2 linked regions of the Vallitalea guaymasensis genome follow. The protein of the gene in region 1 interacts with the protein of each later gene in a pairwise test. Links are inferred from orthologs where the notes say so. Each region holds a gene or a part of one and is shown in the gene's direction. Other genes may lie near its edges.

Region 1 (3,178 bases):
TAAGATTAGTGAAAACGATTCAATAATATGCTTTAACTTCAGACCAGACAGAGCTAGACAAATCACAAGAGCTTTTTGTGATGAAGAATTTGATAAATTTGAAAGAGAATTCTTCAAATTAACTTATGTTTGTTTTACAGATTATGACGTTACTATACCTAATAAAATAGTAGCATTCCATAAGGTTATGCTTGAAAATACTTTAGGTGAATATTTAGCTGATAAAGGATTAAAACAACTTAGATTGGCAGAAACAGAAAAATATGCTCATGTTACATTTTTCTTTAATGGTGGTATTGAAGAACCTAATGAAGGTGAAGATAGAATATTAGTACCATCACCAAAAGTTGCTACTTATGATTTACAGCCAGAGATGAGTGCTAATGAAGTGTGTGACAATCTAGTAAATGCTATTAAATCAGATAAATACGATCTTATCATCGTTAACTTTGCTAATCCTGATATGGTTGGACACACAGGAATAGAAAAAGCGGTAGTTAAAGCAGTTGAGACAGTTGACAGTTGTGTCGGAAGAACACTTGATGCTTTGATTGAAGCAGATGGTCAAATGTTCATCTGTGCTGACCATGGTAATTCAGAACAATTGATTGATTACAAAACTGGAGATCCATTTACAGCACATACAACTAATCCGGTTCCATTTATCTTAGTTAACTATAAAGATAGTGTAACACTCAGAGAAGGTGGAAAGTTAGCAGATATTGCACCTACACTACTTGAATTAATGGAAGTTGAGAAACCAGCTGAAATGACTGGAGAATCCTTATTAAAGGAAAAATAGATTAAACTTATTAAATGGTGTATATGTTAAGTTCAATATATATATAACTTATATTTTTTTAATTAGATATTAATATGGGTAAAATATAGAGTATAAGATTTATCTTATGAGTAATAATATATGTTGACCGATTCTATTAACTTGAAATATTGCATATATACAATATTTACCTTTTATTTAATATAATTCTTAATAGATACGAAAGGAGAAAAAAGTATGAAGAGTTTTGTAGAGATTATTGACGTTTATGCAAGAGAAATACTTGATTCAAGAGCGAACCCAACAGTAGAAGTAGAAGTAGTGACAGAAGACGGATATTTAGGACGTGCAGCAGTTCCTTCAGGAGCATCAACAGGAGCATTTGAAGCAGTGGAGCTTAGAGATGGTGGAGACCGTTATATGGGCAAAGGTGTAGAGAATGCTGTAGATAATGTTAATAATATTATCGCTGAAGAAATAATTGGAATGAATGCACTTGACCAAGTAAAAATTGACCAAAAATTAATTGAATTAGATGGAACTAACAACAAAGGTAAATTAGGAGCTAATGCTATTCTTGGTGTATCAATGGCAGTTGCAAAAGCAGCAGCAGAAGCTGTAGGTATGTCATTATATCAATACCTAGGTGGTTTTAATGCTAAAGTAATGCCTGTACCTATGATGAACATATTAAATGGTGGAGAGCATGCTGATAATACAGTTGATATTCAAGAATTTATGATTATGCCAGTAGGTGCAACTTCATTTAAAGATGCGCTAAAAATGTGTGCAGAAGTATATCATAATCTTAAAAAAGTTTTAAATGAAAAAGGTTTAGCAACTAGTATTGGTGATGAAGGTGGATTTGCACCTGATATAGCTTCATCTGAAGAAGTTATTCAAATCATTATTGATGCAATTGAAAGAGCTGGATATAAACCTGGTGATGATATGAGAATCGCTATGGACGTAGCAGCTTCAGAATTGTATAATGAAGAAACTGGTAAATACCACTTCCCTGGCGAAAGCAAAATGAAAGGTGAAGAAGTAATAAGAACTTCAGAAGAATTAGTTGACTATTACGAAGACCTACTTAACAAATTCCCAATCATCTCTATAGAAGATGGATTAGATGAAGAAGACTGGGAAGGATGGAAATTATTAACTGAAAGATTAGGAGACAGAGTACAATTAGTTGGAGACGATTTATTCGTAACTAATACTGAGAGATTAGAAAAAGGAATTGACCTTGGTGTTGCTAATTCTATCCTAATCAAAGTTAATCAAATTGGTACATTGACTGAAACATTTAATGCTATAGAAATGGCTAATAGAGCTGGTTATACAGCAGTTGTATCACATCGTTCTGGTGAAACAGAAGACAATACTATTGCTGATATAGTTGTAGCTGCTAATGCAGGACAAATTAAAACAGGAGCACCTTGTAGATCAGACCGTGTTGCTAAATATAATCAATTATTAAGAATTGAAGAAGAATTAGAAGATGCAGCTGAATATAGAGGAATTGATGCTTGGTTTAATTTAAAAGATAAATAATTAAATTAATAGACCTCGATTCGTCGGGGTCTTTAATTTTGCGATAAGTAGGTGAATATTATGTATAAATATGATTTACATGTTCATACAAAAGAGACTAGCCCCTGTGCTCACGTAGCAGCAGCTGATATGATAGCGGTTTATAGAGATAATGGTTATTCTGGTGTTGTAATTACTGACCATTATAGACCAGTGTTCTTTAACACTAGTGAATTTACAACTTGGGAAGAAAAAGTAGAGGACTTTTTAAGAGGATATAGGAACGCAAAATACCAAGGTGATAAATATGGTATGGATGTACTACTAGGAATTGAATTTGCTTTTAATAATACAAAAACAAATGATTTTCTTATATATGGTATCACTGAAGAAATGTTAATGAAATCTACAGATCTATTTAATTTGGGCTTTGAAGGTTTGAGTAAATTTTGTAAAGAAAATAATTTATTATTCTTTCAAGCACATCCATTAAGGGGATATTGTAATTTAGAGGATATAGCATTTTTGGATGGTGTTGAAGTACATAATGGAAATCCGCGTCATGATTCACATAACGATGAAATAGAAGTAATAGCTAGTGAAAATGATCTATATATGATTTCAGGTTCTGATTTCCATGAATATGGAGATGAAAATAATGGGGGAATTATTACTAGTAATAGAATAAAAACCAATGAGGATTTGATTGAAGTTTTAAAAAGTAAAGATTATACATTATTCAGAGGATAAAGCTGTACTTGCACTTTGCTTTTTGCAGACTGCAGCTACTTTTATTGGTATATAAAAATTTAACTAGAAAAAAATAGTTGAATTAATACATAGTTTGTGCTAAAATACTAG
Region 2 (3,282 bases), 4.3 Mb from region 1 along the record:
AATAAGGCAATATCCTGATAAGGGAACCAAATTAAAAAAAGGTGAAGTTGTCACTATTTTTGTAAGTAAAGGTAAAGAAGAAAAAACAGTTTTTGTACCTAATTTGAAGGACTTGACTGAACAGCAAGCCAGGAATAAGTTGACCGAGGCTAATCTAGAAATAGGAAGTGTAACTAAGATTAACCATGATACAGTGGCTAAAGGTAAAGTTATCAGCCAGACCGTTGATCCAGGGGAAGAAGTAAAAGAAAACTATGTTATAGATATTGCTGTAAGTCTAGGCAAAAAAATTAGATATTACCATACTGAAACTATAAATAATATATTTGACCCTAATCAGACTGAAGGTCAGTTGAAAGCAGTTCTAGTTATTAATGGCAAGGAAAATGTTGTGTTCAATAAATTGGTTAAAAGTGAAGATTTCCCATTGCCAATTATTGTTTCTGGTGAGGGAGATGCAATCATTAAGATTTACCTTAATGATGTGTACCAGTATGAAAACCCTTTTGTTTTTACTAAAGAGGAGGATAATTAATGGTAGGTAAAATCATTAAAGGAATTGCGGGATTTTACTATATACACGTACCTGAAAAGGGTATATATGAATGTAAGGCCAGAGGTGTTTTTAGAAATAAGAAGATAAAGCCTCTTATTGGCGATAATGTAGAGATTGATATATTAGAGAATGAAGATATGAAGGGGAATATATTAGAGATTCTACCTAGAAAAAATAGTTTAGTTAGACCTACAGTCGCTAATATTGATCAAGTTGTTATTGTTTTCGCAGTGGAGAATCCAAAACCGAACTTTAATTTACTTGATAAGTTTTTAATAATGGCAGAAAGAGAAAATATAAGTGTAGTCATATGTTTTAATAAGGTTGATACGGTATCTGATGAAGATTTGGATGATATAAGAAGCATCTATAAAGATACAGGATATGATGTGTTGTTGACTAGTGCGACAAAAGATATAGGAATATCACCACTTAGAAAAATATTGTATGATAAAACAACAGTATTTGCTGGACCTTCAGGTGTAGGAAAATCATCTATACTTAATCTGATTCAATCAGTGGAGATGCTTGAAACTGGTGAAGTCAGTGAAAAAATCAAAAGAGGTAAGCATACTACCAGACATGCGACCCTTTTAGCTTTTGATAAGGATAGTTATGTTGTTGATACACCTGGTTTCAGTTCTTTATATATTGATGAGATTGAAAAAGATGATCTGAAGAATTATTTCATTGAATTTAAGAAGTATGAAGATAACTGTAAATTCTATGGGTGTAACCATATAAGCGAACCTGATTGTGCAGTTAAACATGCACTTGAAAATGGTGAAATCAGTAAACTTAGATATGAAAGTTATAAAATGCTATATGATGAATTAAAAGATATTAGGAGATGGTAAAATGATTAAGATAGCACCTTCGATTTTGGCAGCGGATTTTGCAAATTTAGGACATGATATTAAAAGAATTGATGAAGCAGGATGTGATTATGTACACATTGATGTCATGGATGGGTCATTTGTTCCTAATATTTCCTTTGGAGTACCTATTATCAAGAGCATAAGAGAGTATACTGACAAAGTATTTGATGTTCATTTGATGATTGATGAACCAAGCAGATATATAAAAGATTTTAAAGAAGCAGGAGCAGATATAATAACGGTACATGCAGAAGCTTGTAAACATCTTCATAGTACTATATCTTTAATTAAGAGTTATGGTCTAAAAGCTGCTGTATCACTGAATCCTGCTACTTCTATCAGTGCTTTGGAATATATTATTGATGAGCTTGATATGGTGTTGGTTATGTCAGTAAACCCAGGTTTTGGCGGTCAGAAGTTCATAGAATCCTCATTACACAAAATAAGTGCCATCAAGGACGTTATTTGTGGTAGAGGTTTTAAATGTGATATTCAGGTAGATGGTGGAATATCCTTGGATAATGTAAAACAAGTTGTTAATGCTGGAGCCAATGTAATTGTTGCAGGTTCAGCAATATATAATTCAGAAGATATAAATAGTACAATTAAAGCTTTTAGAGAGGTTTGTGAAAATTAGATATGAAAACACTAATTGTTACAGGGGGAAGTGTAGATCTAGCTTTTCTGAAGAGTTTTATCACTTGTAACGAATATGATTATATAATAGGTGTAGATAAAGGAGCCCAGTACTTATTTGAGGCAGGGATACAACCTAATCTGATAGTTGGAGATTTTGATTCAATCAGTCCGATAGTTATTAAGGAATTGACTAAGGATTCTAGGATAAAAGTGAATAGATTTATTGCAGAAAAGGATGAAACCGATACTCATCTAGCAATAATGGAAGCAATTGATATGGGGAGTACCCATATTGATTTATTTGGTGGAATTGGCACTAGAATTGACCATACTATAGCAAATATTCATATTCTGATGATACCCCTTGAAAAAAGAATCAAATGCAGGATTATAAATAATAATAATATCATCAGTCTTATTGACAAGACTACTTGTTTTCATAGAAATGATTATAAATACATATCATTGATTCCATTAACCAGTACAGTTACAGGGATATCCACCCAAGGATTAAAGTATGAACTTAATGGCTATACTATGAGACAAGGGATTTCAATAGGAATTAGCAACGAATTTATCAAGGATAAGGCTACGGTCAGTCTTACTGATGGTATTTTGATGGTAATACGTTCGAGAGACTAATAATAGATAATTGATAAGTTAATACAGTATTTTAGTTATCAAATATATATTTTAAACATATAATGTAATAATAAGTTATGTATGGTGAAAGTAATGTGCTTCCGAACTAAATTGATAGGAGTAATTCTAGTATCTATATCTTTAGGAATGCTTTTAATATCTATATTACCTAAAGGAGCTGTAGGTGTCATTCTTTCACTTACTAGTTTATGTATAGGTATTTGGTTATTAAAATGTTAGAATAAAATAAAAAAAATAATCCCCTATTGGGGATTGTTTTATGCACGTTCTACCGCACCAGATTTTAAACACTTAGAACAAACATTAAGTCTTTTTGGTTGACCATTAACAATTGCTCTAACTCTTCTAATATTAGGTTTCCACATTTTATTAGCTCTTTTATGGGAATGGCTTACTTGAATTCCAAAAGAAACGCCTTTATCACAAATATCACACTTAGCCATACTTGCACCTCCTTATATCGTACATGTTTACAACAAAACAATTTTAACAAAAAAGTGGACATAATGCAAGCATTAGATTATAATAATTTAAAGAAAAGAAAAT

Evidence for each region.
Region 2: the proteins of eno (region 1) and rpe interact in binary tests that used the Escherichia coli proteins (3 or more experiments, as listed by UniProt). The link is inferred for Vallitalea guaymasensis from one-to-one orthologs.

The regions. Positions count from the first base shown.
Region 1 is NZ_CP058561.1:4,298,947-4,302,124, forward strand. What follows is about bases 348-3,178. They hold eno (phosphopyruvate hydratase), read left to right. Parts: upstream 348-1,018; coding sequence 1,019-2,338; downstream 2,339-3,178. Other genes in these bases: gpmI (2,3-bisphosphoglycerate-independent phosphoglycerate mutase), read left to right, coding at 348-802; HYG85_RS18395 (PHP domain-containing protein), read left to right, coding at 2,399-3,067. In the rest of the region: more of gpmI, read left to right, coding at 1-347. UniProt on the Escherichia coli protein: Catalyzes the reversible conversion of 2-phosphoglycerate (2-PG) into phosphoenolpyruvate (PEP). It is essential for the degradation of carbohydrates via glycolysis.
Region 2 is NZ_CP058561.1:39,486-42,767, reverse strand. The notes cover bases 308-3,242. They hold rpe (ribulose-phosphate 3-epimerase), read left to right. Parts: upstream 308-1,414; coding sequence 1,415-2,071; downstream 2,072-3,242. Other genes in these bases: rpmB (50S ribosomal protein L28), read right to left, coding at 2,994-3,179; HYG85_RS00210 (thiamine diphosphokinase), read left to right, coding at 2,074-2,715; rsgA (ribosome small subunit-dependent GTPase A), read left to right, coding at 535-1,413; pknB (Stk1 family PASTA domain-containing Ser/Thr kinase), read left to right, coding at 308-535. In the rest of the region: more of pknB, read left to right, coding at 1-307. UniProt on the Escherichia coli protein: Catalyzes the reversible epimerization of D-ribulose 5-phosphate to D-xylulose 5-phosphate.